DNA from 2 places in the Arthrobacter sp. Helios genome. Region 2 is predicted to be linked to the other one. Evidence: predicted binding sites of a transcription regulator. Region 2 holds the regulator's gene; the other holds the start of a gene.

Region 1 (15,831 bases), 1.1 Mb from region 2:
GTGCCGGCGACGTGTGTGCCGTGGCCCTGGCAATCCAGCGGGTTGAGGTCCGGCTTGGGGATCGGCTGGTAGTCCGCGGCGGTCGGGTCGGCGTTGTAGTCATCGCCCACCAGGTCATAGCCGCCGATGAACTTGTCCGGATCGATCAGGCCGCTGCCGGCGTCGGGAATGCCGGGCGAGGCCTGGGCAGCTTCAAACGCCTCCACCGTGCCGGGGCCGCCGAAGTCGCTGTGGGTGTAATCGATGCCGGTGTCCAGCACGGCGATGGTGATGCCCTTGCCGGTTTGCTGGCGTTCCACCCAGGTGTTCAGCGCCCGGGTGTCGATGTCCGCACCCTTGTTGTCGATCGTTTTGGGGACAATCCGGGTGATCTTGGCGACGTCGCCGCGGTCCGCCAGCGCTTTGATCGCGTCGGCATCACCCACGATGGCCACGCCGGGAAGCGTGTTCGTGGTGGTGTATATGGTGCTGGCAGCGGCTTCCTGGGCCACAGATTCGGCCTGGGATTCGATGTCCGCCCGGATCTGCTGCACCCGCGGTGCGTCAACCACCGGTTCCTGCTTGCCCGCCTTCACGGCTTCCGGCTGGGTCTGCTCGAAGGCCCCTTCGCCGGTGAACTGGACGAAAACGGAGACCTCGCCGCTGATCCCGCGAAGGCTCGGCGAGACCTTCTGCTCCGCAAACTTCTCGACCGCGAATCCCTGGAGGGCGTTTCCGGGGTCAGGACTGGTTTCGGTGGCCTGGGCCGGCAGGCCCAATCCCGCTGTGAGTGCCAGGCCGGCGACGGCGGCAGTTGCCACCACTCCCGGCCTGCGATGAATGGACCGTCTCATTGTGCTCCTTGAACATTTCCGCCGCGTGCTGCCGGAGAAACGCCGTCAGAGACCTGTTGCACTAGAGACCTGAACCGCCGCCCGCCGGCTGCTGACACACGTGACAGCTTTCCGTTGTGCCCCCAACCCCCGTTGTGGAGTGTCAGCTATGCACCTTCGGCCCCCAATTGCCCGCAGCCGTAGGCACACCCTAAGCGAGCATTTCGGCAGGTCAAAGGTTCACGGTTTTGGGCCGCGATTCGTTCAGCGGCTATTGACGGGAACGGCTGTGCAGGGCTTAAATCGCGGACTGAGCTGGCACGAAAGGACGGATCCCAAGGGAAAAGCTCCGGACGTTCACGGGAAAAGCGAAACGGACGGCGGCACCGTTTCCGGTGCCGCCGTCCGCCGTAGTCAGGGACTTGAAAGGGTTAGAGCGCCGGGCCGTTGCCCGCGCCGCCCTGCCAGAGGGCATCGAACGGCGTGTGGGAGGAGACCCGGTTCCGGATGCCTTCGGTGACGAACGCCTTGGCGGTACGGGCGGCCTCGAGCGGTGATGCACCCTTGGCCAGTTCGGCAGTGATCGCTGCGGCGAGCGTGCAGCCGGCACCGCTGACGGCAACGTCACCGACCTTCGGTGCACGCAGCACCTCCACGGTCTGGCCGTCATAGAAAACGTCGACGGCGTCGTCGCCTTCCAGCCGCACCCCGCCCTTGGCCAGCACGACGGCGCCGGAGGCTTCATGGATCCGGCGGGCCGCTTCCTGCAGATCTTCGACGGATTCGATGGAATCCAGGCCGGAGAGAGACAGGGACTCGAAGTGGTTCGGGGTCACGAACGTAGCCAGCGGAAGGATCTGGGCCTTGAGCGCCTGGTCGGTGTCCAGGGCAGCGCCCGGTTCCTGCCCCTTACAGATCAGGACCGGGTCCAGAACGATGTTCTTCCAGTCCTGGCTCTGCAGCGCCTTGGCCACGGTGTCGATGGTGGCGGGCGTGCCAAGCATGCCGATCTTCACGGTTTCCAGGTCATAGGCCGTCTGAATGGCCTCGAGCTGGTCCGCGATGACCTGCGGTTCCACCGGAACGAAGCGGTGGTTCCAGTTGTCCTTCGGGTTGAAGGAAACAATGCAGGTCAGGGCAGCGATGCCGTAGGTGCCCAGTTCCTGGAACGATTTGAGGTCTGCCTGTGCGCCCGCTCCGCCGGTGGCTTCCGAGCCGGCAATGGTGAGCGTGACGGCCGGAGCCGAGTGTGTGTGTGAAGACATGTTTCCATCTTCTACCTTTAGCGGGGCGGGCCGCCACCTGCGACATGGCCGGAACGGAACGCGTCAGGTGCGGACATCCATCAGGCGCCATACGGCAAGCCGTCCGATGGCAGCCGAGCAGCCGATCGCCAGCGCCATCAGCAGCGGCACCCCGATGGATCCAGCGATCAAGCCGATGACCAGCCAGGCCAGCAACATGGGCACCACGAAAAACGCGAGGACGTGGAGCCACTGATTGGGGATGCCCCGCAGCAGCAGCCCCAGCGCCAGTCCCACCGGTGCCGCAGTGAGCAGGCCGAGGCCTCCGGCATAAAAGGCAGCGATCACGATGATCCACAGATAGCCCCAGAAATCACGGGAGGTGCCCCAGCCGATGGCAATGGTGGCCATCGCGGCCACGAGCAGGCAGGCGATCCCATAACCGGTGACGAACGCGATGGGGCCGAAGGTCACGCGGGGGGTCAGGACCAGGTGCCTTTCCGGCGCGCGGGTGCCGCTGGATGGCCCGGCTGGATCAACGTCGTCGTCGTCCGCAGTTTCAGTCATGTGATCGCGCTCCTCGCAGCAGCTTCACCACATCTTCCACAATATTCCGGACAACCGGTAGGCGGGAGAGGATCACCAGCTTTGCGACCAGGGGAGCGATGTTCGCCACCAGCCGCCTGGAGCGGGCCTGCCCGGGGGAGGAGTCATAAACCCAGAACAGGGTGACGCCCATGTGCACGAGCCACAGCAGCTCCGGCAGATCATCCCGGATGGCCAGCGGTGGCTGCGGCCGGGCGGTCTGGACGGCCTGCCGGTACACGGCAATCGACTTGCCGCGGCCGATCTGGGCGGCGTCCGGTGCGGGGGCAGGGTCGGGTGCGGGTGCCGGGGCATCCGGCTGGGCTTCGGGGGAAGCCTCGGGGGAAGCTGACGCCGGAACCGGCGCCGCTGCCGCCGTCGCACCTGTTGCTGCCGCCGTCGTCGTCGTACCTGCTGCCGCCGCCGCCGCGCGGGCCGCGTAGCGGGTGCCGCCCGGAACCGGCAGGGCGGCGTTTTTCAGGAACTGGTGGCCCAGGCCGTGGTACGGGGACAGGACATCGAGGTTGGCCAGCAGGATCACGCGGAGGTGCTCGCCGAGGTTGTGTCCCTCGCGCAGCAGTGGCAGGGCAACGGAGCGGTGTTCGTCCTGCAGTGAGCGGTAGAGCTCCGCCACGAGCGCGTCTTTAGACTCGAAGTAGTAGTACGCGTTGCCGACGGAGACGCCGGCGGCTTCGGCGATGCCGCGCATGGTGGTGCGCTCGTATCCCTGTGCGCGGAAAAGCGCTGTTGCGGTCTCGACCAGCCGTTGCCGGGTGGTTTCGCTCTTTGCCCCGGCGGCCATCGAACTCCTGTTCCTACTTCTCATCGACATTAGAACACGGTTTTGAACAGGTTCAGAAATGTGACGCTGGCTGGCTGGGAGCGCTTCACTGATGGAATCCGGAGCCCCGGGGCGTGTGAAACATGGCAGAATGAACGCTGGTCCTTTGGGCCGCCCGGGACAGCGGGCAAGTGCTAATACAGCCGGCGAAAGCTCAGGCGAACCACTAACCGAACGGGAATACCCATGTCTTCATCAACCCCGGGCGCTGCCGTCCAGGCGCCACAGGCTCCCAGCTACGCCTCGCGCGGCAGCTCCCATTACGATCTGATCCTCACCCTCATGTGCGTGGTGATCATCATCTCCAATATCGGGGCTTCCAAGGGTGTGGTCCTCGGCCCGATCTTCGGAGACTTCAGCATTGTCACCGACGGCGGTTTCTTCCTCTTCCCGCTGGCCTACATCCTCGGGGACGTCATCAGCGAGGTGTACGGATTCAAGGCTGCCCGCCGGGCCATCTATATGGGCTTTGCGATGGCCGCGTTTGCGGTGCTGGCGTTTGCGGTGATCATTGCACTGCCAGGGTTCGACGACGATTTCGGGCTTGAGAAGCAATCGGCACTCGAGGTGGCGCTGGGTCCGGTCTGGCAGATCGTGGTTGCCTCACTGCTGGGCTTCCTGGCCGGGCAGCTGCTGAATTCGCTGGTCCTGACCCGGATGAAAGCGAAGTTCAAGGAGCGTGCCCTTGCGGGCCGGCTGATGGCTTCCACCGGTGCGGGCGAGTTTGCCGACACCCTGATTTTCTGTGCGATTGCCGCCCCGGTGATCGGCATCAGCGACGCCGGCCAGTTCGTGAACTACGTGATCTTCGGCTTTGTGTACAAGACTGCCGTGGAGTTCCTCTTCGTCCCGGTGACCTCTGCCGTGATCAAGGCGATCAAGAAGCGGGAACCAACCTATGGGCAGGTTTCCGCTAGCTGAACTGGGCCGAACAAGTGCACAGCTTCCCAGGCTTCAGCTCAGCTGCAGTACCTGAAAAGCTGACCTGTCAGCTGTAGTACTTGCCCAGGACCTCGTCCTTGAACTCGAAGAACGTGCCGTCCTCGAGGGCCAGCCGGGCGTCGTCGACCAGTTTCACGGTGAAGCGTTCGTTGTGGATGGAGATCAGCGTGTGGCTGACCATCTCATTGGCCTTGAACAGGTGCTGGATGTACGCACGGGAGTAGTTGGCGCAGGCGTAGCAGTCGCAGCCGTCCACCAGGGGGCCGAAATCGCGCTTGAACCTGGCGTTGGAGAGGTTCTTCCGGCCGTACGGCGTGTAGAACGCGGAGTTGCGGGCCACCCGGGTGGGGGAGACACAGTCAAAAGTGTCCGCGCCGTTCTCGATCGCCGTAAAGATGTCGTCCGGCTCGGAAATGCCCAGCAGGTGCCGCGGCTTGTCCTCCGGCAGTTCCTCGGAGCACCAGCGGACAATCGTGCCGAGGTTTTCCTTCTCCAGCGCGCCGCCGATGCCAAAGCCGTCGAAGTCCATGGCTCCGAGGTCGCGTGATGCCTTGCGGCGCAGGTCCTCGTACTGGGCGCCCTGCAGCACGCCGAACAGTGCCTGGTACGGCCGGTGCGACCGCTCTTCGGTGAGCCGCCGGTGCTCGATGATGCAGCGTTCGGCCCACAGCCGGGTGCGCTCCAAGGAGCGTTCCTGGTAGCCGCGCGAGTTCAGCAGGGTAGTCAGCTCGTCGAACGCGAACATGATGTCCGCGCCGATCTGGTGCTGTACCTGCATGGAGATCTCCGGCGTGAAGCGGTGCTTGTCCCCGTTGAGGTGGGACTTGAACCACACGCCGTCGTCGTCAATATGGGCCAGGCGTTCCTTGCCGGGAGCGACGTCGTCATCCGCCCCGGTGGCGTGGGTGGTGCCGTCGGCATTCATGTTGATGACTTTCTTGAAGCCGGCGCCCAGGCTCATGACCTGGAATCCGCCCGAGTCAGTGAACGTTGGCCCGGACCAGTTCATGAACTTGCCGAGGCCGCCGGCTTCGTCCAGGATGTCCGCGCCGGGCTGCAGGTACAGGTGGTAGGCGTTGGCCAGGACTGCCTGGGCGCCAAGCTCCGCGACCGATTCGGGGAGCACCGCCTTCACTGTGGCCTTGGTGCCTACAGCGATAAACGCCGGCGTCTGGATTTCGCCGTGCGGGGTGGAGATGGTGCCGGTACGGCCCTGGAACTCACCGCCGTTGGCCTGGGCGCGGGACGCTGAGTCGGGAGTGGTTTCGCGCAGGCGCTTACCGAGGGCAAAGGAAAAACCAGTGGAGGACACCCCTCCATTTTGCCTTACCCGGACACCGGGCGGTCCGGCCGGGAGACCGGGCTGGCCGGAAGGCCTTGAACCCCCGCCTCGCGGGGGAGGCGGCGAGACCTGTCCCACAGAAAACATTTGCTGTCAACGACGAAGCGTAAGGTTGGTTGGTGGGATTTTGGCTCCTGCCCGGCTGGCCTGCTCCCGCCAACCGACCCCCTATTTCCCGGACTCCCGGATGACAGAAAGGCCGTTGAAGTCCCCTTGAAGCACCTGCGCGAAATGTTCAGCATTGCTCCCGCCCAGAACGACCATCATGCGGGGATCCGCTGCGGCATCGGCGTTGGGGTTCCGTTGTTCACCCTGCTGCTGCTGGGCCGGATCGATCTGGCCATCTTCGTGGCCTTCGGCGCCTTTACCGGAATCTACGGCCGGAACGAGCCGCACCGGCAGCGCCTGGGACACCAGCTGCGCGCGGGAGCGCTGATGTTCGCGGTCATCCTGGCAGGGGCACTGACTTCCCGGCTGGGCCTTGATGCCTGGGGGATCGTCCTGGGCACCACCGTGGTGGCCGGACTCGGCACGATCGCCACCGGCTTCTGGCGGCTCCGCCCGGCAGGGTCGCTGTTCCACATCTTCGCGTACGCGGCCATTTCCTCGGTCCCGGGCCAGCCCCCGCTGTGGCAGGCGCTGCTGGTGGCTGCGTTGACCATTGCCTTCGCCGTCCTGCTCGGGTTATCGACGATGGCCTGGCCCCGGTACCGGACCGAGTGGGAGAAGCCCGTCCGGCCGCGGTTCTCCCCGGCCCAGCGCAAAACCATATATGTCGACGGCGCCCTGTACGCCACCGCGGCGGCGGCGGCCGGTTCCATTGCGACACTGCTGGGAATCGGGCACAACTACTGGGCGATGGTCGCTGCCACGGTGCCGCTGGTCGGGGCCACGCTCCGGAACCGGATGCACCGCGGGCTGAACCGCATCCTCGGCACTTTCGGCGGACTCGCTGTTACTGCGGCCATCCTGCTGGTCGGACTGGCACCCTGGCAGCTGGTGCTGGTGATTGCGGTGTTCCAATGCTGCGCGGAGCTGTTTATCGCCCGCAACTACGCACTGGCCCAGGTGGTCATCACCCCGCTGGCCCTGCTGAGCACGGAGCTTTCCCATCCCAGCAATCCTGCGCTGCTGATTCAGGACCGGGCGCTGGAAACCGTGATCGGCGCCGCCGTCGGCATGGCGCTGGTTGCGCTCGTGCAGGTGCGGACCACACGGATCCGGGCAAGAAACACCGGCAGGGCTGAAGCTGACCCGGTAGCGTGAGGCTGGGCGCCGGGGTTGCGCTGGCGGTCCGGGTGTTAAAGGTCCAGGTGCTGGCGGTCCGGGTGTAAAGGTCCAGCCGCTAAAGGTCCAGGTTGAGTCCGCGGATCGCGCTGAGTTCGTTGCGGATCCGGCGCTGCAGTTCGGCGTCGCTGTAGGCCTGTGATCCGCCGTGGGCGCGCAGGTAGAGCAGGGTGTTCAGCCGCAGAATCCGCCAGTCGCGTTCGCTCAGCTCATCGCCGGCTTCGGCCGCCCGCTGGACTTCCCGGTCATAGAGGTTCGGTTCGTTGAGCTGGCGCTGCAGCAGTTCCGCGGAAAGCTTGGCCTTCAACGGATCGGATTCGGCGTGGTCACCGGCGCGCACCGCCTGTGCGTAGGCAGTGGAGGTCTCCATATCGCCGGCGTCGTGGGTAATGTGCGCGGCCAGGGACAGCGCACCCTGAATCCAGTTCCACCGTCCGTAGTTACCGTCGAATCCCAGCCCGGTGATCAGCCCGCACACCGCCAGGGCGTTGTCCGCGTCCCCCAGGTCGACGTAGAGGGTGTACGCCAGGTCCCGGACGTCCTGCAGGTTGCTGCCAGCTTTGACGTTCAAGCCGCGGCTAAGCCGGGTGATGATTTCCTTGACCGTGCGGTCATCCGGGTGGGCAGCTTGGGCAGCTGCCAATACCGCGGCATAGGTTTCTTCATCGGTGGGAACGCTGCGGACGGCTTCGGACGCATTCTGTTCCGGTGCCGGAGCAGCCACCCGCACCACCGAACCGTAGGCGATGCGCAGCGTGCCGCCGTCTTCCAGCTCGGCAAGCACCAGTGCTGGGGTGCCGAAGTCGTCTTCCTCGATGCGCAGGTTCGCCAGCGGGGCCAGGGTCAGTTCATCCAGCACCAGTTTCTGCCCCGGGACGAGCAATTCGGCATTGACCCGGAAGGCATACGTATCCGGCACACTCTCTGACATGGCTGTTCCCTTTGCGGTTGGTGCATCGACCCCCAGTATATAAAGACTTGGTAACGCCCTACCGACCCCAACCGGCGGTTGCGAGAGCCTGGCGCAGCAGATCGCCCCGGCCGCCGGAAAACTCCGAATAGACCGCCGGGCTCAGCGCCTCTTCGGGCGTCAGCCAGGACAATTCCAGCGCGTCCTGCCGGGGATCGCACTCGCCCGTGACGGGAATCAGGTACGCCAGTGCGACGGCGTGCTGGCGTTCGTCGGTCAGCCCGGTCTGCGAGGGGGAGGGGAAATACTCCGCGACGGTAAAGGGAACCAGGCTGGGCGGCAACTGGGGCAGCGCCATGGGGCCGAGGTCCTTCTCCAAATGCCGCAGCAGGGCCGCGCGGATCGTTTCGCGGTACATGACCCGGCCGGAGACGAAGGTGCGCACCATCTGTCCTTCCGGCGTCGCCTGCAGCAGCAGTCCCACTTCGGTGACGTACCCCAGCGGATCGCACCGGACCGGTACAGCTTCCACGTAAACCATGGGAAGCCGCTGTCTGGCTTCGTGCAGGTCCTCCTCCGAAAGCCAGCCGGGATACGGGTCAGGAGTGCGTACGTTCATAGGAGTGTTCTACCGCAAAGCTGCAGCAGGAGTCATTCGACGCGCTCCGCTTCGGCCAAGGGCTGAACTGCCTTCCAGCCTTTCAGCCGGTACCTCCGGGGCCTAGGATTAGGCGCATGAAGCCCGAGCTCCCGGAACTGCTGCTCCCCGATGCAGCAGCATGGCGGGACTGGCTGGAAGAACATCATCTGCTCTCGGCCGGCGTCTGGCTCGTCGTTGGGAAACAGGGCGGCAGCGTCACGGCGCTCACCCGGCAGAGTGCTCTCGACGAAGCGCTGTGCTTCGGCTGGATCGACGGGCAGGCCGCACGCCGGGACGAGGAAACCTACCTCCAGCGCTACACCCGGCGGGGGCCGCGCAGCGTGTGGTCGCTGCGGAATGTGGGCCATATCGGCAGGCTGGAGGCAGCCGGCCGGATGCGCCCGTCGGGACGCGACGCCGTCGACTCGGCAAAGGCGGACGGGCGCTGGGACGCGGCCTACGCAGGGCCGGCCGATACCGAGGTGCCCCAGGACCTGCTGGACGCCATCGCAGCCGATCCCCGGGCGCAGCAGATGTTCGACGTGCTTTCCTCGCAGAACCGCTTCGCCCTGGCTTACCGGCTGGGCCGGCTCAAGACGCAGGCCGCGCGGGAGCGCAACATCGCGGGCTTCGTGGAGATGCTCAGCCGCAGAGAGACGTTCTATCCGCAGAAGCAATTCCCCGACTAGGAGTCCACCATGTGCCGGCTTTTCGGAATGCACGCAGGTCCCGCCCCTGTCAGCGCAACGTTCTGGCTGCTGACGGCGCCGGACAGCCTAGCGGAACAGAGCCACAGGATGGCGGACGGGTTTGGGCTCGGAGTGTTCAATCCGGAGGGCAAGGCCGTGGTGGACAAGGCACCGATCGCTGCCTATGAAGACCGCGCCTATGCCGCCGCGGCCCGGAAGCTGAAAGGCACCACCTTCATCGCGCATGTCCGATACGCCAGCACCGGGGGCGACACTGCGGTGAATACGCATCCGTTCCTGCAGGACGACCGGTTGCTGGCCCACAACGGGGTGGTGGAGGATCTGGACCGGCTGGATGACCGGCTCCGGCAGCTTGAGGTCATGCACATTGTCAAAGGAGAAACGGACAGCGAACGCGTCTTCGCCCTGATCACCGGCCTGGCCCGGCAGAACGGCGGCGACCTGGGGGCGGCCATTGAGGAGGCCCTGACCTGGATTGCGCAGAACCTCCGGCTGTACGCGGTGAACCTGGTGCTCACGACGCCGACGGATCTTTGGGCCGTGCGCTATCCGGATACGCATCCGCTGTACGTTCTGCAGGAAGGCGCGGATTCGCCCCATCACGGCAAGCACACCACCCGGATCAGCGTGAAGAGCGACGAGATGGAGCAGAACCAGGTTCCCGCGCTGCTGGTGGCCACCGAGCGGATGGATGAGAATCCCAACTGGCGGCTGCTGGACGCCGGCGAGGTGCTGCATGTGGACCGGGACCTGGCCGTCCGGCGGTCCTTCCCGCTGCCGGAGCATCCCCAGCATCTGCTCACCCTCGCGGACCTGGATCCGCACGCCGCCGCTTCGCAGCACCCGCTGAAAACAGTCTGAGCGGCGCCGCGGGTTAGGGCGTTTCCGCTGCCGGGCCGGTATCCAGCCGGGCCACGCGCACGGAGGCTTCCAAGACCATCCAGGCCTGGAGCTGGGTGGAAAGTTCGACGCCGGCTCCCGCCGGGTAGCTTTCGTCTGCGGTCCTGCGCGGGTCGGGGGAAAAAACGGCCAGGTTGTTCCTGGTTGCGCGGCCTTTCCACAGCCGCTCCGCCAGTTCAGTGACCAGCGTGCCCGCCAGCCGCCGGGTCTGCCGGTCCAGGGTGGGTGCAGCAGCAGCTTCCGCGAGGTAGCGGCTGAGGATGCCGGTGAAAAGCCCGCCGTCACCGCTGCCGTGGGTGCGCAGCAGCGGGGCATCGTCGTCGTACACAGCGCCGTCGTCGTACACAGCGCCGCCGCCCGCAGCATCGTCGTCGTACACCAGATGCGCGGCTGTGGCCTGGATCAGTGCCGTGGCCCGGTCCAGATTGGCCGGACCGCCGAGTTCCAGCAGTGCGCCCAGGACCGGGCCTTGGTTGTAGGTGTAGATCGGGGTCTCCACCAGCAGCCGGTCACCTTCCCGCCGCACACCATCGAAGTAGAGTCCCGTCTCCGGGTCCAGCAGGACTGTGTTGAGCCAGTCGATGAGTGCCTGCGCGCGCTCGCGCTCCCCGCGGCGGGCGAAATACAGGGCGGCAGGTGCGGTTGCCGGGGTGTTCTTGAAGTTTCGGCTGCGGTTCCAGAACAGGCCGCCGCCGAATTCCTGGGTATGGGCTGAGCGCAGGGCCGAGCCCAGCGACTCCCGCAGCCGCTGGTGCCGCGGCTTGGTCCCTCGCGGCGGGCCCGGCAGGGAATCCACGCGCAGGGCTGCCAGCGCCAGCCAGGCCATGTCGTCGTAGAAGCTGTTGGTGATCCGTCCGCCGTTGCGCAGCCGGATCGTGCGGATCAGGATGTCCGCCAACCGGATCGGATCAACACCGGAGAAACCCTTTCCGGAGAGGGGAGCGCGGCTGCGCAGGCCGGCATCCACCAGCAGATCGACGTAGTGGGCCTGCCACCAGTAATGCCACGGACCGGCTCCGCGCGGCAGGGGCTGCGGAGCCCGGACAGCGCCCAGATGCGTGCCGGGGATGCCGAACAGGGGGCCGCCGAACGCCGTGGTGACAGACTGGGCTGCCGTATCGGCGCGCAGCTCGGCGTTACGGACAGTCTGTGCGGCAGGCATGCGAACCACCCTAGACCCGCGGGCCCGTGCCGTCACGGTGGACGGGGCTCGGATAACCCGGGCGCGGGATGCGGCGTGCTGCGCGTCACAGTAGGCTCGTGGGACCGCACGCACACCCGCGCACCCAGATTCCAGGAGGACAGATGCAGTTATCCGGCGCTTCAGCCATTGTCACGGGAGCAGCATCGGGGCTGGGCCGGGCCACTGCCCGCCGCCTGATCGATGCCGGCGCCGAAGTGGTGCTCGTGGACCTGCCGCAGTCCGGCGGCCTGGCCTATGCCGGAGAGCTGGGGGACAACGCACATTTCGTCCCGGGCGATGTCACGGACCCCGGGCAGATGCAGGGCGCGGTGGAAGCTGCCATGGCTGCGGCTCCGCTGCGGGTGGCGGTCAACTGCGCCGGCATCGGAACCCCGGGCAAGGTCCTGGGCCGGAACGGTGTCCTCCCCCTGGAGGACTTCACCCGGGTGATCCAGGTGAACCTGATCGGCACCTTCAACGTGACCCGGCTGGCTGCTGCCGCCATGGCCGAAACCAGTCCGGTAACGGACGACGGCGGCACCTTGGAGCGCGGCGTCATCGTCAACACGGCGTCGGTGGCCGCCTTCGACGGACAGATCGGGCAGCCTGCCTACGCCGCTTCCAAGGGCGGGGTCGCCGCGATGACCCTGCCGCTGGCGAGGGAGCTCGCGCGGCACCAGATCCGCGTGATGACCATCGCGCCGGGCATTTTCGAAACACCGATGATGGCGGGCCTGCCGCAGGACGCCCAGGATTCGCTTGCCGCGCAGATTCCGCACCCCTCACGGCTCGGCCGCCCGGACGAATATGCCTCCCTGGTCAGCCACATCATCGCCAACCCCATGCTGAACGGGGAGACCATCCGCCTGGACGGTGCCATCCGGATGGGACCGAAATAGGGTGTGCTGATGCTTCCGGACGCCGATTTCTTCTCCTTTGAGCAGCTCCTGAGCCCGGAGGAAACCGCCAAGCTGGCCCAGCTGCGGACCTTCCTGGCAGCGGAAGTCACCCCGCATGCCGTCCGCTGGTGGAACGAGGAGCGTTTTCCCACCGGGCTGCTGCCAGGTCTGGCCGGCCTGGAACTCTCCACGCCGGTGCAGCGCGGCTACAGCCCGCTGTTCGCCGGCCTGGTGATTGCCGAAATGACCCGGGCCGACACCTCAATCGCCACCTTCTTTATGGTCCACCATGACCTCTTTGTGGAAGGGCTGCACGCCTTCGGCTCCGCGTCCCAGAAGGAACGGCTGCTGGCCGACGCGCAGGCCCTGCGGATCACCGGCGCCTTCGCCCTGACGGAACCGGACCACGGTTCGGATGTTGCCGGCGGGATGGCCACCACTGCGGTGCGCGACGGCGGCACCTGGATCCTTAGCGGCACCAAGCGCTGGATCGGTAACGGGACATTCTGCGACTGGATGCTGCTCTGGGCCAGGGAACCGGCCACCGGGAAGGTGCGCGGGTTTCTCCTCGACGCCTCGCTGCCCGGGATTAAGCGGTCCCGGATCGAACACAAGACGGCGCTGCGGACCGTGCAGAACGCGGACATCGAACTCACCGAAGTCCGGGTCGCCGAAGCGGACAGGCTGGCCGGGATCGACAGTTTCGAAGACACCAAGCACCTGCTGCGCGGCTCCCGGATCATGGTGGGCTGGCAAGCGGTGGGCCAGCAGCTGGCGGCTTTCGACGTCGCCCGCGCCTACGCCGTCGAACGCAGGCAGTTCGGCCGTCCGCTGGCGGGTTTCCAGCTGGTGCAGGAGCAGCTGGTGCGGATGCTCGGCAATACCGTGGCGTCCACCGGGATGCTCGCCCGGGTGACAGAGCTGGAGCAGGGCGGATATGCCCGCGTTTCCGTCGAGGGGTCAGCGCGCGGGGAGATGGCCCGGGCTGCGCTGGCCAAGTCCTACGCCAGCCGGCTGATGCGTGAAACGGTGTCCCTGGGACGGGGACTGCTGGGCGGCAACGGAATCGTCACCGATTACCGGATGGCGAAGATCTTTGCCGATGCCGAGGCCATCTATACCTACGAGGGTTCCTACGAGATCAACAGCCTGATCACCGGGCGGGAGATCACCGGGATTTCGGCGCTGCACTGAAATGACGTGCAGCGAAACGGGCTGCCCTGAATCGGCGCAGCCTGGAAACGGCGCTGCACCTGGAACTCCCTGAGCTTCCACAGTCAGCGCGGCGCCGGAACCTGGCCTAGAGCTTCCACTCATCCTTGTACTCAAGGAGGTTGATCCGCGCGCCCACGTTGAAGATGGTGAGGCTGAGCAGCTCCCACCTGATCAGCGTGAGCTTGGCGGACCCGCTGAGGCCCAGTGCAAGGAAAATGCTGGCTTCGATCGCGGCCTCGGTGGGCGGGATGCCGGTGGTGGACAGTTTGGCCCTGTAACCGGACTTGGCAGAGAGCGTGATGTCCGGCCCTGCAAAGGTGTAGATGCGGCTTTGGTAGGACATCTCCGGCCCGGCCGCGATCTCGCCTTCAACGGAGAACGAGGTGTTCCCTGCCATCTGCCGGGGCTTCGGGAGGACATACTTCGTGGGAGTGTCCTCCTTGATGCGCACCATGCCAGCGGCGCTGGTGTATTTGAAACCGAAGGTGTCCGCCCGCTCAATGCCGATTGCCGGGATCTCCGCTTCTGCCCGCAGAGTGCCCGTGAACGCTATGGCGAAGTTCAGCCGGTTGGTAATGGCGACGGGCACCGGACCCGCCATGAAGGTGGTGGTCGGAAGGGCAACCTCGGCGACCTTGAGATTCACATTCCAGCGGCTTTGGGTCTGCACCCAGGCCTGGACCGAGGCTGAGGCTTTCAGCTTCGAGTTGAACTCAATTCTGAACTCCTCAATGCTTACCCCCTTGGGAATGACCTTCCACTTGAACTGCAGCTTGGTCTTCAGGACAAAAGCAAAGCCCAGGTTCAGTTCACCGCCGCCGCGGATGGCTACTCCGGCCTCATCGCCGCGTTCCTTCGCGGCCCAGGATTCGAATTCCCAGGGCTCCTGTTTCTTTCCGGCGGTCCTGATCTTCGGCACACCGTTTTCGACGACGAAGACCATGCCGGCATCAACCTTGGTGGTCCAATCTGCAGACAGGGAAGCGCCGGGTCCTTTCAAGGGGCCACCGCAGGAGCCGTCGCCCGGTGCGGGGGCTGCCGGCGCTACCCACTCACCGTTCTCATCAATGTCCTCGCCTCTGGGTTCCTGCCCGTCGGTTCCCGCCAGACGGCAGGACGTGCTGAAGTCAGAGGGGCTGTCCAGGTTGAATTCGTCGCTGCTGAGTTCGAGATCGACGTCGTCCCCGCTCACGACTTCCGCGTAGGTCCCGGGCGCGGGCGAGTGCGGGTTTCCGGCGTCGTCAACAATTTCGACCTCCGCTACCGGGATCTCCGGGCCTGACGTGCCGTCCTCGTTCTGCAGTGCAAACGTTCCGGAGACAACATCCAGGGGATTTCCGGCCTGGGCGAGCAGATCGTGGGCAACAACATCCTCACCCTCGCCGTAGTCCACGCTTTCATCGACGTCGACCTGCAGGAAGAGCTCTTCCAGCGGCACCTCAACCGTAGCAACCTCCCACGCTCCGGAGACGAGGTCCATATGGGACATCCGGCCGAGGAAACCGGAGGGAGCCGATGGCACGGGCGCGCTGACGATGATGTCTCCGGGTTCCAGCTCCGGCCGCTCAGTGAACCGCAGGAGATTCTCGGTGAGAACCTCGAAGTCCAGCTCTGTCGTGTCCAGATGGAACACCTCCGCCTCCGGGGACACCACAGTGTCCCCTTCTTCGGCCACGTCGAGGGTGAGCCGGACCCGGTCGGAAGCTCTCGCAGCGCCGGGATCGGAGCGGTCGAAGACCGTGGCGGCGTAGTCGAAGTCTCCGTCTTCCGGAGCCAGTGATCGGAAGCTCCACGTGATGCTCCCGCCAACGGGATTCAGCTCCGCCAACCCGATGAAACCGACGCTGGGCGAACTGATCTCAATGCGTTCGACGGCATTGATCCCGGTGGACACCGTGCCTTCAAGCGTGAAGTAGCCGGTCTCGGTGAGGTCCAGGCTTTGCGAGTCGCGGGGGGAGGTGATCTCGATAGCCGCCGGGTCAGTCTTGTCATAGGGGACCGGTTCGCCCAGGAAGCTGCCAAGCGGCTGGACGGCCGCCACGGCAGAGCCCCGGCGGATCGAGAGCTGGGATTCACCTCCGGTGACGGGAACGAGTGCGAGCTGGGGCTGGGCGCCTGCCACCCGGTCTACTGCTTCGCCGCTGGCACGGCCGCTAACGCGGGGTCCCCAGGACAGTGTGGTGGTACCGCCTCCGGCGACGCCACCGGCGGAGGCAAGCACGAGGGCGTAGGCACTGTCGTGGTCATCGGCCAGAGCGACCGGCTTCGGCTGCTCTGCGGCGGCGACCGGCACCTCTACCTGGTTCCGCTGTTCCGTGTTG
Region 2 (15,831 bases):
CGCGCAGAGTGAACCCCTGGGTTTCCTTCGGCGGGTACATCTTCACAATGGCGAAATCGTCGTCGAACTCGATGAAGTCCAGCATCCGGCCACCGACCAGGTGCGCTGCGCGCTGCCCTGCGTCGGCCTCGGGATAAATCACGTGGTTGGCTCCGATCCGGGTGAGGATCTTGCCGTGGGCAGGCGTAATCGCCTTGACCCAGAGGTGCTCGATGCCCAGATCCACCAGGTTGACGGTGATGAGCACACTGGATTCGATCGAGGTGCCCACGCCCACGACGGCGGCAGAAAAGTCCTGCGCGCCGAGCTGCTTGAGTGCGTCAATGTTGGTGGCGTCGGCCTGCACCACGTGGGTGAGCTTGCCGGCGGCTTTCTGCACCAGGTCCGGATCCCGTTCGATGGCGAGGACCTCCCGGCCCTGCTTCACGAGCTGCTCGGCGGTGGCGGAACCGAAACGGCCCAGTCCGATCACCAGGACGGGAGCGTTGTGCGGCGGTCTTTCAGCCAATGATGGGCCTTTCTTCGGGGTAGTGGTACAGCGGTTTGCGTTGCCGCAGGGCGAGGGCGGCCGCGAGCGTGATGGTTCCAACGCGGCCGGCGAACATGGTTGCGGCCAGCACGTACTTACCTGCCGGCGGCAGCTCCGGGCTCAGCCCGACGCTTAGTCCCACCGTAGCGAATGCGGAGATCACCTCGAACAGTACCGGCTGCAGGGTCTCGTCCGTGATGACCAGCAGTGCCAGGGTGGAGACGGCGACCATGGTTGCGCCGAGCATCACCACCGAAATCGCGACCCGGAGGGCTCCGGCGGGGATGTTCCGGGCGAAGGCCCGCACATCCGTGTCACCGCGCGCCTCCGCGATGATGGCCAGGAAAATCACGGCGATGGTGGTGACCTTGATGCCGCCGGCCGTGGACGCCGAACCGCCGCCGGCGAACATCAGCATGTCCGTGATCACCAGGGTGCTGGCGTCCTGGTCCGCCATGTCAACCAGGCTGAACCCGCCCGAGCGCATCATTACGGACGCGAAAATGGAATGCAGGATCTTTTCGCCAACATCCATGCCGGCAATGGTCCGCACGTTGAACCACTCGAAGGCGGCCCAGAGCAGGCTTCCCGCGCCCAGCAGGATGAAGGAGACCACCAGCGTCAGCTTGGTGTGCAGGTTCCATCCACGGGGACGCAGCCTCGTCTGGAGCAGGACCATGATGACCGGGAAACCCAGGGAGCCGATGAACACGCCCAGCATGAGCGGGACCAGGATCCAGAGATCGTTTTCATACGGAACCAGCCCGTCCGAGTGCGGGGTGAAACCGGCATTGTTGAACGAGGAAATGGAGTAGAACACCGCGTGCCAGATGGCCTGGGCCGGGGACTCACCAAGCATCATAAAGCGCGGGGCCAGCACCGCAGCGAGGACCAGCTCGATCAGCACGGTGGTGCTCACCACGATCCGCAGCAGCGAACCCACTTCACCGAGCCGGCCGGTGTTCATTCCTTCCTGGGCAATGAGTTTGCCGCGCACACCGAGGCGCCGGTTCACGGCCAGCGCCAGCAGCGAGGCCATGGTGAGGATACCGAGGCCGCCGATCTGGATGGCCACCAGAATCAGGACCTGCCCGAACACGGACCAGTATGCTGCGGTGGACACCACCGTCAGGCCGGTGACGCAGACGGCGGAAACGGCCGTGAACATCGCGTCATGCAGCGGGGTCACTTCGCCGGAAGCGGAAGCCGCGGGAAGCGACAGCAGCGCCGAGAACAGCAGGATCACGAGGCTGAACACGATCAGTGCCAGACGTGCGGGGGAGCTGTTGGCAACGGCGTCAATGAAGTCGCGGCCTGCTACGACGAAGCCAAGGGGGCGGCGTTGGCGCGTCTGCAGCGGAGGCTGCTGTTGGGATGCCATGGGTCGAAAAATCCAGTTCTGTGCGCTGTGGTCCTGCTGAGTAGTAAACCACTTAACCTTGCCGGCAGCAGTGCGGGGCGCGGAGGCCGGATCGCGTAGCCTGTGACCATGACGAGTACCGGGCTCAGCCTCCCCGCGATCCCCACCCATATCGTGTGGAATGAGTCACTGCTGGCATATAACTTTGGCGCCAGCCATCCCATGAGTCCGCTCCGGCTGGACCTCACCGCCAGGCTGGCGAAGGAACTGGGAATTTTCGACCTCCCGCAGGTGAGCGTGGGGGAGCCGTTCGTCGCTGAGGACTCCCAGCTCGCCACCGTGCATGAGCCCGGCTACATCGCCGCGGTGCGGGAAATCAGCCGCAATCCCGGCAGATCCAACGAGGCCCTGGGACTGGGGACGGAAGACGACCCTGCCTTCGAAGGAATGCACGAGGCCAGTGCCCGGCTGGTGGGCGGTTCGCTCGCCGCCGCAGAGGCCGTGCTGTCCGGCCGGGCCCTGCACGCCGTGAACTTCAGCGGCGGCATGCACCACGCCGCCGCCGGCAAGGCCTCAGGGTTCTGCATCTACAATGACGCCGCTGCCGCCGTCGCGCGGTTCCTGGAAGCGGGCTACTCCCGGGTCCTGTACATCGACGTCGACGCGCATCACGGAGACGGCACCCAGTCGATTTTCTGGAACGATCCGCGGGTCATGACAATTTCGCTGCACGAAACAGGGCTGACGCTTTTCCCCGGAACCGGTTTCGCGAACGAATCCGGCGGACCGGATGCCGCGGGAACGGCCGTGAACGTCGCGCTGCCGCCGCGCACCTCCGACGCCGGCTGGCTGCGGGCCTTCCACGCCGTCGTCCCGCAGCTCACCGGGGCGTTCGCGCCACAGGTGATCATCAGCCAGCACGGCTGTGACGGACACCGGGATGATCCACTCTCCAACCTCCGCCTGTCCGTGGACACACAGCGGCAGGCTGCCCTCAGCATCTCCGGGCTGGCGGATCAGTTCTGCGAAGGCAGGTGGGTCGCCACCGGAGGCGGCGGGTACAACGTGGCCAGCGTCGTTCCGCGGTCCTGGAGCCTCCTGCTCGCCGTGGCGGCGAACACCCGCATGCCGGTTACGACGCCGGTGCCGCGCAGCTGGCGGGACTATGTCCGCGAGCGGCACGGCATCGACACTCCAGCGGTCATGGGCGACGGCGTGGACGTATGGTGGCGCTCCTGGGAGGTTGGCTACGACCCCAACGACGAGATTGACCGGACGGTCATGGCTACCCGTAAGGAAGTTTTCCCGCTGCACGGCCTGGACCCCTGGTTCGACTGACGGACCCCGTGAGCAAACAGCCGAATATATGCAGCTAAGGTAATGGATATGGTCATTGATGATGTATTCGCCGTCATCGCGGAAGGCACCCGGCGCGAGATCCTGGGTGCACTGCGCAGCGGCGACAAATCCGTGGGTGAACTGGTGGAGGAACTGGAAGTCAGCCAGCCCACGGTATCCAAGCATTTGAAGGTCCTGCGCGAAGCGGGCCTGGTTTCCATGCGGGCGGAAGGACAGCGGCGGTACTACGCCCTGAAGACCGAGCCGCTCGGCGAGGTAGTACTATGGCTAAGCGCATTCGATCTGCCATCACTTACCGCCGTCCAGGCCACCACTCCGCGCCTGGCCGGCGTCGCCGCCGGCCTGGAGACAGCCGATTTCCGCGGCGGCCGATCCTTTTTCCCCGGGCGCCCTGTGCCCGGAGCAGGACGGCAAAACGCTGCCGCTGCCGTGGCGGCACAGCTGCCGTCCGGCGCTGCCGAAACCCCTTCGGCCGCTGACGCCAGCGTCCAGCAGCAGCTCGGCCGCACTGTCGGCCGTGCCGCGGAACGCGCCGCTGACCTGCTGGGTTCACTACCCAAGTTCCGCCGCCGCCGCCCGTAAGCGGTGCTGCCCCCGGTCTTCAATCGCACCCCGGCACCAATCGGTTTAGCGTAGTAAGCAAGCGGGGAATTTATAAGGAGCAATATATGGACGCAACACTCACACGCGTGCGCGACGAAGTATTCCGCCGCAACCCCGGCGAAACGGAATTCCACCAAGCGGTGGTTGAAGTCTTCGACACCCTCGGACCGGTCCTCCGCAAGCATCCCGAATTCGGCGAAGCAGCCATCCTGCAGCGGGTCTGCGAACCCGAGCGCCAGATCATCTTCCGGGTGCCGTGGGTGGATGACGCCGGCCAGGTCCGCATCAACCGCGGATTCCGCGTCGAGTTCAACTCCGCACTGGGCCCGTACAAGGGCGGCCTGCGCTTCCATCCGTCCGTCTACCTGGGCATTGTGAAGTTCCTCGGGTTTGAACAGATCTTCAAGAACGCCCTGACCGGTATGCCTATCGGCGGCGGCAAGGGCGGCTCCGACTTCGATCCGCGGGGCAAGTCCGACGCAGAAGTGATGCGTTTCTGCCAGTCCTTCATGACCGAGCTCTACCGGCACATCGGTGAATACACGGACGTCCCTGCCGGTGACATCGGGGTGGGCGGCCGCGAAATCGGGTACCTCTTCGGCCAGTACAAGCGGATCACTAACCGCTACGAGTCCGGGGTCCTGACCGGCAAGGGCGTCAGCTGGGGCGGCTCCCTGGTCCGCCCCGAAGCCACCGGCTACGGCGTGGTGATGTTCGTCGAGGAAATGCTGAAAACCAAGGGTATGAGCCTGGACGGACAGCGGGTGATCGTTTCCGGTTCCGGCAACGTGGCGATCAACGCGATCGCCAAGGCCCAGTACCTGGGCGGCAAGGTCATCGCGTGCTCGGACTCCTCGGGTTATGTCGTAGACGAGGCCGGAATCGATGTGCCGCTCCTGCGCCAGATCAAGGAGCACGAGCGCGGCCGCATCTCCGACTACGCAACCCGCCGCGGCAACGGCGCCTCCTACGTCGCCGGAGGTTCCATCTGGGACGCCGGAGCCACCGTGGCGCTGCCCTGCGCCACACAGAACGAACTCGGCGAGGCGGATGCCGCCTCACTGCTGAAGTCCGGCGTCGTCGCTGTCGCTGAGGGCGCCAACATGCCCTGCACACCGAAAGCGATTGAAATCTTCCAGGAAGCCGGCGTCCTGTTCGGCCCGGGCAAGGCCGCGAACGCCGGAGGCGTGGCTACCTCGGCCCTCGAGATGCAGCAGAACGCCAGCCGCGACGCGTGGAGCTTTGAACACACCGAACGGCGGCTGAGCGAGATCATGGTGAACATCCATGACCGCTGCGCGGAAACCGCGGATGAATACGGTGCGCCCGGCAACTACGTCGTGGGCGCCAACATCGGCGGCTTTGTGAAAGTCGCCGACGCCATGCTGGCCCTGGGCGTTATCTAGCCCCGGATTTGGCCCGGCAAGGCCCGGCCCGGCAGCCCGTTCCAGGGCGCCGGTGCCGGGCCTTTTCCTTATCTGCGCTCAGCCCTCAGCGAGTCCGGCCCTAACTCAGGACCGGACGCTGGGCCGCAGCGGCCACCGGGGAGTAGGCGGAGAGGAGCCGGACATGGTCCGGGGTCAGGTCCGCCACCCGGTCCACTCCCATCAGTGCCATGGTCCTCGCCGCCTGGGAGGAGAGGATCTGGATGGTCCGGTCCACGCCCGCCCGGCCGCCGGCCATCAGTCCGTACAGGTAGGCCCGGCCAATCAGCGTAAAGTCCGCTCCCAGTGCGAGAGCGGCCACAATATCCCCGCCGCTCATAATGCCTGTGTCCAGGATGATGCTGGTTTTTCCCTTGAGCTCGGCAGCCACCGCTGGAAGCAGGTGGAGCGGGATCGGTGCCCGGTCCAGCTGCCGTCCGCCGTGGTTGGACAGGACGATTCCGTCTGCGCCGTGGTCCACTGCCCGGCGGGCGTCCTCGACGGTCTGGATGCCCTTCACCACCAGGTTCCCCTTCCAGACCCGGCGCAGCCAGTCGAGGTCATCGAAGGTCAGCGTGGGATCGAACATGGAATTGATCAGATCGGCCACGGTTCCGGAGTACCGGTTGAGCGTGGCGAAGGACAACGGTTCGTGCGTGAGGAAGTTGAACCACCATGCGGGCCGGTAGGAGGCATCCAATACTGTCCGGACCGTCAGAGCCGGGGGAATTGTCATGCCGTTGCGGACATCCCGCAGCCGTTCACCGGCGACGGCGGTGTCCACCGTGACCATCAGGGTGTCGAACCCGGCGGCGGCGGCACGGTTGATCAGTTCCAGGGACTTGTCCCGGTCCGTCCACAGGTAGAGCTGGAACCAGTTCCGCCCGTTCGGCGCTGCGCCGGCCACGTCTTCGATGGAGGCGGTTCCCATGGTGGAGAGCGTGTAGGGGATCCCTGCGGCTTCCGCGGCCTGGGACCCGGCATATTCACCTTCGGACTGCATCATCCGGGTGAATCCCGTGGGTGCGATTCCGAAGGGCAGGGCAGACTCCCGCCCCAGCACGCTGGTGGAGAGATCCACGGACGCGACGTTGCGCAGGACCCCGGGGCGGAACTCCAGGTTCTCGAAGGCTTCCCGGGCCCTGCGGAGGGTGATTTCCGCCTCGGCAGCGCCGTCCGTGTAGTCGAAGGCTGCCTTCGGGGTGCGCCGCTTGGCCAGGTCCCGCAGGTCCCAAACAGTACTGGCCCGTTTCAGGTTCGCCGCCGGTCCCACCTGCGGTTTTTTGAACTGCATCAACGGTGCAAGGTCATGGACGCGGGGGAACCGGCGGGTCAGGGCCGGGGGTTTGGAAGTCAAGGGAATAACACTGCCTTTCGAAGCATGCTGCTCTGTGCTTCGAGCCTACGGACGCGCCCGGGCCTGTGACAAGGCAGATTGCACCCTGATGCACCGGGCAGCGCCGTGCGTCGTTATGCGTCGCCGGCCAAGGCCCGGGGACAGCGTCCGCGGCGTCATAAAGGAAATGGAAAGCACCCAACTTGCCATGCGCCGGCCGTGGGCCTACGGTCTAAACATGACTAACCGTTGGTATGCGTATTTTTCGTTGGCTCTGGAGGAGCCCGCGCGATAATTCGCTGACGCCAACCTTCAGAGCCAACAGGGCAGGGGATCCATCCCTTGCCCTTCGCCATATCCGGCGGGGTTCTGAAGACTGCTCCCGCCGGCTCACACACGGATAACGGGACAATGAACCTCACCACCACGCAGCACTCAAAAACCACTTCGGACCTGCGCGTCAGCGAATTCCGCCCGCTGCCTGCACCTGCCGGCCTCATGGCCGAGCTGCCGCTCTCGGAGGAACTTGCCTCCACCGTCAGCAGCGGCCGCGACGCGATCCGGGCGGTGCTCGACGGTGCCGACGACCGGCTGCTCGTTATTGTGGGGCCGTGCTCGATCCATGATCCGGAGGCCGGGCTGGACTACGCCCGGCGTCTTACCGCGGCCGCACAGGAACACAACCAGGATCTGCTGGTGGTGCTGCGGGCCTACTTCGAAAAGCCCCGGACCACCGTGGGATGGAAGGGCCTGATCAACGATCCGCACCTTGACGGCAGCCACGACATCGCCGGCGGCCTGTTCGCTGCACGGCGTTTCCTGATTGCGGCCGGAGAACTGGGTTTGCCGGTCGCCACGGAATTCCTGGAACCCATCAGCCCGCAGTACGTCGCTGACCTGGTGAGCTGGGGGGCCATCGGTGCCCGGACCACGGAAAGCCAGGTCCACCGTCAGCTGGTTTCCGGACTGTCCATGCCGGTGGGCTTCAAGAACGGTACGGACGGCTCGCTGCAGATCGCCCTCGACGCCTGCGCCGCCGCGTCTGCGCCGCAGTCTTTCCTGGGTATCGACGGCGAGGGCCGCGCCTCAATGGTGGGAACCTCGGGAAATCCGGACACGCACCTGATTCTCCGCGGCGGCAGTTCAGGACCGAATTACGACGCCGGCCACGTTGCGGCCGCTTCCCAGTCACTGGCGGCCAAGGGCCTGAACCCCCGGCTCATTGTGGACGCCAGCCACGCCAACAGCGGAAAGGACCACCGCCGTCAGGCCCAGGTGGCGCTGGAACTGGCCGCCCAGCTCGAATCGGGAACGGAGACCGCGCAGCTCATCGCCGGCGTGATGCTGGAGAGCTTCCTGGTGGGCGGAGCGCAGTCCCACGACAGCACCAATCCCGGTCCGCTCACCTACGGGCAGAGCATCACGGATGCGTGCATGGATTGGGACACTTCGGCCGGAATACTGGCGGTTCTGGCCGCTGCTGCCCGCCGCCGCCGCGCCGCGCGTGTTGACGCGGCCCGAGGCCTCGGCCGGGTCCGCAGCAAACCGGGACGCAGTCGCTCATAAAGAGCCCAATAACCGGGAAAAACTTCCACTATGGTTACTTTAGCCACTAGAGTGGTGTGCTAGACGGTCACGAGATGGTCATCAAGGCGACACGCCGCGGGCTGTTGGACGAACGGATTTGAGGAACACCGCATGCCGCGGAGTTCCGTGCCGTAGTTGTATCAGGCGCAGGTTGCGGAAGGAACAATAGATCAATGGCAGACGAGAGCAATTTCTCGGACGTGCGGTTTCTGACGGTGTCAGAGGTCGCGGATGTCATGCGTGTATCCAAGATGACCGTTTACCGGCTGGTGCATTCCGGAGAACTTCCGGCAGTCCGTTTCGGACGGTCTTACCGCGTTCCGGAATCTGCGGTGCAGCAGGTTCTGCGTAACGCCGTGATCGACCGTCAGTCCGGTACGGCCTGAGCCGGCCGGCCGTAACCGGCCGCGGGTTCGCCCTGACGCTGTCCGGAAAGGCTGCGTGAAGGCGGTACCCTGTTAAGGAACGTTTCAATCATGGCTAGTATCTGCCGGAACCGAAGCTGCGCGGGCCATTAGGCCTCAGGCCCCCGGGACCGGCATGGCTCCTATTTCAGTTTGTGAGGACTCTGTGGGTTCAGTTATTAAGAAGCGCCGCAAGCGTATGGCCAAGAAGAAGCACCGCAAGCTGCTTCGCAAGACCCGCCACCAGCGCCGTAATAAGAAGTAGATTCTTCTTCGTGCCGCAGAAGCCCGCCGTCCGATAAGGATTAGGCGGGCTTCAGCTTTTTAACGCCGTTGCTTCAGCGCTGTACCTTCATCCTGGTGCCCCGGGTGCTGTGCGCAGGGTGTCAGCGTGAGCGGACCCAGGAGAACCCCCGCCACAGTCCGTAGGCAGCCCCGGCCACGGATGCGGTCTTGAGCCCGAACGTTGCGGCCCGGCGGCCCGACCGGAAATCGTAGACCGGCCAGTTGTGTTCCCGGGCGTGCCGGCGCAGGCGGGCATCGGGATTGATGGCTACGGGGTGGCCAACGAGGGTCAGCAGCGGAACGTCGTTGAAGGAGTCGCTGTAGGCCCAGCAGCGGGAGAGGTCCAGCCCCTCCTGCTTGGCCAGGACCCGGACGCCCTCGGCCTTGGCCGGGCCGTGCAGGAACTCGCCAACCAGGCGCCCGGTGTAGAGGCCATCGGTTACTTCGCTGACCGTGCCCAGGGCCCCGGTCAGGGACAGCCGGCTCGCGATCACCGACGCCACCTCCACGGGAGTTCCGGTCACCAGCCAGACCGGGCGCCCGGCCTTCATATGCTGCTCGGTCAGCGCCCTGGTCCCAGGCCAGATCTTGGAAACGATCATCTCGTCGTAGACTTCTTCGCCCAGCGTCCGGACGTCCTCGGCGGCGAGCCCGGTCGCGAAGGCCAGCGCGGCATCGCGCACGCTGTGGACGTCTTTCAGGTTCTCGCCCTGGAGCATAAACCGCAGCTGCTTAGCGGCGAAGCCCGCCGCTTCACGGAGGGTGAAGACCCTGCGCTGGTACATTTTCCGCGCCACATGGAACAGGCTGGCGCCGCGCATCAGTGTGTTGTCGACGTCGAAAAACGCTGCTTCTCCCGGGGTACCTGCCGCGGCCGGTGAATCAGCGGCTCGGATGGCACGGGATCGGGGCATGCATTGAGTCTACTGAAAAACACAAGGCCCGCGCCGACGTGCCGCGCAGGGGACTATCTTTGATGTCATGAATGATCCCGGCTCCCGCCCCTCGGTTCCCGACCTCCTCCTGCTCACCCGCCCCGGCTGCCACCTCTGCGAAGATGCCAGGCAGATCGTTGACCGGGTCTCGAAGGACCTCGGGATTCCTTGGCAGGAAAGGTCAATCGAGCAGGACCCGGATCTTTTGGACCGCTTCGCGGAGGAGATCCCGGTGCTGATGATTGACGGGGTCCAGCGTGATTTCTGGCAGATCGATGAGGCGCGGCTCCGGCGCCTGCTGGCCGCGTAATACGCAGCCGCATGGGGGACACGGATGGCAAAACCCACTTGGTCAGGCAGCAGCAGCGGTCCTAGAGTGGGAAATTACCGGGCCGGCGGTCCGCAGGGACCGACCCGGTGCTGAGGACATGACGGAGTTGCAGAAGTGAGTATCCCGGATGAACGAGACCTGGTCAGCCCGGCGGCATCTGGCCACGGGCGGCACATCCCACCTGCTTCCCTTGCCCGGCTGACCGTCTACCTCAGGGTGCTGGGCACCATGATGACGGAAGGGATCGAACGGGTCTCCTCCGAGGAACTGGCCGAGGCCGCCGGGGTCAATTCCCCCAAACTGCGGAAAGACCTTTCGTATCTCGGCTCCTACGGCACCCGCGGCGTAGGCTACGACGTTCCCTACCTGAGCGGGCAGATTTCCGCGGCCCTGGGCCTGACACTGGACTGGCGCGTGGCAATTGTGGGGGCCGGACACCTGGGCCGTGCACTTGCCGGATATCCCGGATTCGGTTCCCGCGGCTTTGAAGTGGTGGCCCTGTTCGACGCGGACCAGATGGCAGTCGGCCAGGAGGTCGGCTGGCTCAGGATCAGTCCGGTCGAGGCGATGGAAAGCATCCTGGAAAAAACCCGGGCCAACATGGCCGTGCTGGCTGTGCCTGCGGAAGCAGCTCAGGGGATGTGCGACCGGCTGGTGGATGCCGGGATCACGAGCATCCTGAGCTTCGCCCCCGTGGTCCTGCAGGCTCCCGCGGAAGTGCAGATCCGAAAAGTCGACATGGCAACGGAGCTGCAGATCCTGGCCTACCACGCACAGCGGGCCCAGGTTTCCGCCCTGGCTACGGACGCCCAGGCGCGACTGCTCCGCTGACCTCTGTACCGCTCAATCCTGACCCCTGAACCACCGCATCCTCACGGCAGGCTGCCGCTGCCTACCGCTGCAGCGGACCGGACCGGCGCTGAGCGAAATAACGAGCTGCGCGCGGCAGGAAAGTAAGCGCCAGGCCGGTACCCGCAAGCAGGGCCGCGCCGACATGCTGTGACAGGTTGTCCCTGATCCCAAAGAAGAGGGATGCCGTGATCAGCAGGCAGCAGCACACCCTCGCCCAGTTCCTGCCCTCGCGGACGAGGGTGGCCAGGAAAATGTAGAGACCAAACGTCACGACCGCGACGGCGGCATCGGCGACCCGCACCACGGCAAGCACAGATTCAGGCGGGACCTTGAGCTGCTGGAGCTGCAGGGCTACGTCAGGGAAGGGCCTGCCGGGGTCCAGGGCGGCCCGGAATCCCACAACCAGGAGCAGGGCACCGGCTGCTGCTATGAGGACGGCAGCAACGTTGACAGCAAAGGGGGCCCGGAGCCGCGGACGGCGGTCCGGGAGCCGCCGGGGAGGTTCGGGCGCGGGAGCGGGCGGATGCTCCGGACGGGGCGGCAGCTTAGCCGCTGGCTGGGCTTCCGCCGCCTGGCGCCGCGGCCGCCGGGCGGTGGTCAGGTCCAGGCCCGGATCAGCAGCAGGTGCGCCGGACTCTGCGCCGGACCGGGTGGACCCGGTGGACCCAGCGCCGGGCCCGGTGAAGTCAGCGCCGGAACCGGCGGCGGACTGAGCTGCCGTCCCGGATACCTCGAGCTCCAGCTCACGGGACCGGTGGGCTGCGGTGGCGCGCCGCCTGGACGCGGATCTGCCGTGGATTGCCTGCCTGAGCGCGATGCTTGGCCAGGGCCGCCACTGGCGGCCCTGGGATGCATTGGGTGCTGCGTGGTCCGGCGCGTCCAGTTCCGCTGAAGCTTCGGCGCTGTGCCGGTTTCGCCGGACCGCGCTGCGCTGATGCGCGGAACCCGTTCCCTGGGTACTCGGGACAGCGCCGGGAGAATCGGGTGCTGCAGGGGGAGTCGTCATAGTCGTCGCCGCCTTCAGGAGACCGGAAAGTGGTGCTCCACGAAGAACCCGCAGGCCCCCGTGGAGCATTAAACGCTACGTCCCCGGCTCCCTGCTGTGACCACTTCGGCGGTGAACCCGCACTGCCTTCGGCTAGATTGTTGCAACCTGCTTTAGTACGGGCGGTACGGGTTGTACTGGTGCCGCTGGAAAAAGGCATTGCTGGGCTTGAGGTAGAGCATCACGATGCCCGCGATTCCGACCAAAGTGGACAGCAGGGACAGGATCCCCAGTGCCGACATGAAGTAGGCCGGGAGGGAAACCAGCAGGCCGAAGATGGAGAAGGCAGCAAAGACGGTCCCGACAATGCGTGCCCAGTTGTGGCCCTTTCGGACAAACAGCGCGATCAGGACGTACAGCCCCAAACCAATCAGGGCGATGACGACCGAGAAGGTAATCAGGAATCCACTGACATCCTGGACATCGATGTTTGTCTGCCGAAGATCCTGGATCTGGGAGGGGGTGAGCAGGTCCGGAAGGTTGAACGACGTAATCAGGTTGTTGATGAAGGCCAGGACGCCGGCGGCCAGGATGAGCCAGAAACCGATCATCACCTCACGCGGGGCCGGCCCCTTAGGCCCGGCTTGGCTGGCCGGCCCGCCGGGGTAGGCATAACCCGAGGGCTGCGCGGCCTGGTATCCGTACGGCGTCTGGCCATACTGCCCTTGCCCATACTGGCCCTGGCTATATGTGCCGGGCTGCTGGCCTTGCCCGTACTGGTTCTGGCCGTACTGGCCCTGCCCGTACTGATTCTGGCCGTAGGCGCCGGGCTGCTGGCCCGCTGGGCCCTGTCCGTAGCTGCCCTGCTGGTCCGGCTGCGCTGGTGTCCCCGGCTGGTCCGGCTGGCCGGCATGCGGAGGGACCTGAGGCTGTTCGGGCTGGCTGTACTGTCCGTAGCGCGGCTCGGGGCGCTGCGGAGCCGGTCCGCTGCCCTGGCCCTGATCGCTGCCGTTGACACCCTGGGAACCAGGACTGCCGGCGGGCGTTCCTTCAGTGCGTTGGGGGTCATGGGGTTCGGGGGTGTTGGGAGTGCTCATGTCAGCCGCCTGCCGTGTGGATGGTCTGCCGGAGGATGGTGCCTGGTCAGTGCCGGTCAGTGGGCAGATCCCCCGTCTGCGAAGTCAGCTCCAGTCTAGCCCTCCACACCGCACGGGAGACCTGGAACACCTGCTCCCGGACCCCGCGCGGGTGAACCGGGTATGCGAAAGGCCCGGTACGCCGTAGGGCGTTCCGGGCCTTTCGCGGGTGGGAAGCGGAATGCTTACGCAGCGACGAAGGCTACGTCCAGGTTGATGGTGACCTTGTCGCCGACCAGTACGCCGCCGGTTTCGAGGGCTGCGTTCCAGGTCAGGCCGAACTCCTTGCGGCTGATGGAGGTGGTCCCGGCGAAACCGGCGCGGGTGGCGCCGAAGGGGTCAACAGCAACGCCGTTGAACTCAACGTCCAGGGTGACCTGGTGGGTGATGCCCTTGATGGTGAGATCGCCCGTGACCTTGTAGTTTTCGCCCGAACCTTCAACACCCGTGGCGGTGAAGGACAGTTCCGGGAACTGCTCAACGTCGAAGAAGTCAGCGCTCTTGATGTGGGCGTCGCGGTTGGCGTCGTTGGAGTTGAAGGACGCAGCGTCGATCACGGCGCTGAGCTTCGAATCGCTCAGGCTCTGGCCGACCTCCAGGACGGCGGTGACCTTGTCAAAGCTGCCGCGGACCTTGCTGATGCCGGCGTGGCGGACGGTGAAGCCGACCTCGCTGTGGGAAGAGTCGAGGTTCCAGGTGCCTGCGTTAAGACCGGTGGGGATCATGTTTTTACTCCTGTGATAGTCGGCAGTGCTGCGGTTGCAACGCTACCAGTAGATGCATTTGCATCAAGCTTGACACACATTGCTCAAAGGTTCAAGTGATTGTGAAGATTTAATCTTCACAGGTGTCTCTGCGAGACTTGAAGTCATGTCCCGAGCCTCGATCCACCTCGTCCGCCACGGCGAAGTCTTCAACCCGGACGGTGTTCTGTATGGCCGCCTGCCCGAATTCCACCTTTCAGCCCTGGGCCAGGAGATGGCGCGCCGCGTAGCGTCCTATTTTCAGGAGCAACGCAGCGGCGGCGCAAAGCTGGTGCACCTGGTCGCCTCGCCCCTGACCCGTGCCCAGGAAACGGCTGCGCCCATCGCGTCGGCACTCGGGCTGGAGATCTCCACCGATGAACGGATCCTGGAAGCTGAGAACCGCTTCGAAGGCCTCTCCGGCGTCAAAGGCCGGCTCCGGAATCCAAAATACTGGCCGCTCCTGCGGAATCCGATGAAGCCTTCGTGGGGCGAGCCGTATGCCGCGCAGGTGGAACGGGTGATGGCCGCCGTGGAGGACGCGCGGATCCGCGCCCTGGAGCTGGGCGGCGACGGTGCCGAAGCGGTGCTGGTCAGCCATCAGCTGCCGATCTGGGTCACCCGCCTGGCCGCCGAGGGGCGCCGCCTCTGGCACGACCCCCGCAACCGGGAATGCACGCTGACCTCAGTCACCACCCTGGATTTCGACGGCGGAACCCTTACCGGCGTCCGGTATGCCGAGCCCTCCGCTGACCTGCTGCCCGGCGCCGCGAACATTCCTGGCGCATAATACAATTACTACGCGTTGTAGAAGTGGCCACCCCCCTGCCGCGATGAAAGCTGGAAGTCCTTGAAGAAATCTGAGAGCGAAAACCAGGCTGGAGCCATGCACCGCAGGTCCTTCCTGCGGATTGGTGCCGGGCTGGCCCTCGGCGTGCCGCTGGCCGCTGCGTTGGCAGGATGCACGGTGGAAGATCCGCTGGCTGAGCAGGCGAAAGCCGGCGACAACAAAAACTACATTGCCGGCGACGGCTCGGTCACGGAATACGCCGCCTCTGACCGGGGTGAGCCCGTGCAGCTGACCGGCACTCTCTTTGACGGGACGAAAGTCAGCGCCGCAGACTGGGCCGGCGACGTCGTCGTGCTCAATTTCTGGTATGCCGCCTGCGCTCCGTGCCGCAAGGAAGCACCGGACCTGGTGGAGCTCCACGAAACCTTCGCGGCGGACGGAGCCCGCTTCTACGGCGTGAACGTCCGGGACGAAGCCCGGACAGCTGAAGCATTCGAGCGGAACTTCGCCATCCCGTACCCCAGCTTCGAGGACCGGAACGGGGAGGTGCTGCTGGCCATGACCCGTTTCGTGCCGCCGCAGGCAGTTCCGACCACACTTGTCCTGGACCGCGAGGGCCGGGTCGCGGCAAGAATCCTGGGCCTCGCCGAAAAGGGCACGCTCAAGGCCCTGATCAGCGACGCGTTGGCCGCGTAGCAGCCGTGCCGCCCGTCCTCCTGTCCGCAGCTCTGCCCGCTGCAGCCCTGCCTGCGGCCAATGTCTTCGCGGAAACGATCCTGAACGGATCGATGCTGCTGGCCATTCCCGTTGCTGCCCTGGCCGGATTGGTGTCCTTCCTCTCACCATGCATCCTCCCGCTGGTGCCCGGCTATCTGGGATACGTCACGGGTCTGTCCGGGGTGGATCTGGAGAACCAGCGCCGTGGCCGGATGCTCACGGGAATCGGGTTGTTTGTCCTGGGCTTCTCCGTGGTTTTCGTCGCCATCGGCGCAGGGATCGGACAGCTTGGAGCGTGGCTCCGCGGGGCGGAGCAGTCCTGGATCCCGCAGCTGCTGGGGGTGCTCATCATCCTGATGGGCGTAATCTTCATGGGCGGGCTGTCCTGGTTCCAGCGGGACCGCAAAATCGAAGCCAAGCCGCCCGCCGGGCTGTGGGGGGCGCCGCTGCTGGGC

What was found. The regulator Rex, encoded in region 2, represses fermentation and respiration genes when NADH is low (regulators of the CRP and FNR family bind a similar motif). The targets are predictions, from matches to a motif close to CTTGTGAANNNNTTCACAAG.
Region 1: a site for Rex is predicted at 3,483-3,502, ahead of ArtHe_RS16865 (queuosine precursor transporter). Genes of this name have one in related genera too.

The regions. Positions count from the first base shown of each region.
Region 1 is NZ_CP095402.1:3,665,132-3,680,962, forward strand. Features, by position in the region: gene ArtHe_RS16845 (S8 family serine peptidase) at 1-833, opposite strand, end outside; gene thiD (bifunctional hydroxymethylpyrimidine kinase/phosphomethylpyrimidine kinase) at 1,244-2,077, opposite strand; gene ArtHe_RS16855 (hypothetical protein) at 2,141-2,623, opposite strand; gene ArtHe_RS16860 (TetR/AcrR family transcriptional regulator) at 2,616-3,443, opposite strand; gene ArtHe_RS16865 (queuosine precursor transporter) at 3,669-4,403, shown strand; gene tgt (tRNA guanosine(34) transglycosylase Tgt) at 4,471-5,736, opposite strand; gene ArtHe_RS16875 (FUSC family protein) at 5,998-7,032, shown strand; gene ArtHe_RS16880 (DUF6707 family protein) at 7,112-7,984, opposite strand; gene ArtHe_RS16885 (NUDIX hydrolase family protein) at 8,043-8,582, opposite strand; gene ArtHe_RS16890 (YdeI/OmpD-associated family protein) at 8,699-9,292, shown strand; gene ArtHe_RS16895 (class II glutamine amidotransferase) at 9,302-10,174, shown strand; gene ArtHe_RS16900 (glycoside hydrolase family 76 protein) at 10,188-11,375, opposite strand; gene ArtHe_RS16905 (SDR family NAD(P)-dependent oxidoreductase) at 11,519-12,295, shown strand; gene ArtHe_RS16910 (acyl-CoA dehydrogenase family protein) at 12,305-13,489, shown strand; gene ArtHe_RS16915 (hypothetical protein) at 13,596-15,831, opposite strand, start outside.
Region 2 is NZ_CP095402.1:2,558,608-2,574,438, reverse strand. Features, by position in the region: gene ArtHe_RS11650 (TrkA family potassium uptake protein) at 1-508, opposite strand, end outside; gene ArtHe_RS11645 (potassium transporter TrkG) at 501-1,910, opposite strand; gene ArtHe_RS11640 (acetoin utilization protein AcuC) at 2,019-3,227, shown strand; gene ArtHe_RS11635 (metalloregulator ArsR/SmtB family transcription factor) at 3,276-3,830, shown strand; gene gdhA (NADP-specific glutamate dehydrogenase) at 3,917-5,257, shown strand; gene ArtHe_RS11625 (alpha-hydroxy acid oxidase) at 5,358-6,569, opposite strand; gene ArtHe_RS11620 (3-deoxy-7-phosphoheptulonate synthase) at 7,023-8,177, shown strand; gene ArtHe_RS11615 (helix-turn-helix domain-containing protein) at 8,372-8,584, shown strand; gene ArtHe_RS11610 (AURKAIP1/COX24 domain-containing protein) at 8,769-8,867, shown strand; gene ArtHe_RS11605 (HAD-IB family hydrolase) at 8,989-9,801, opposite strand; gene ArtHe_RS11600 (glutaredoxin family protein) at 9,869-10,132, shown strand; gene ArtHe_RS11595 (redox-sensing transcriptional repressor Rex) at 10,268-10,984, shown strand; gene ArtHe_RS11590 (hypothetical protein) at 11,046-12,011, opposite strand; gene ArtHe_RS11585 (hypothetical protein) at 12,164-13,087, opposite strand; gene ArtHe_RS11580 (YceI family protein) at 13,312-13,851, opposite strand; gene ArtHe_RS11575 (histidine phosphatase family protein) at 13,997-14,659, shown strand; gene ArtHe_RS11570 (TlpA disulfide reductase family protein) at 14,756-15,355, shown strand; gene ArtHe_RS11565 (cytochrome c biogenesis protein CcdA) at 15,448-15,831, shown strand, end outside.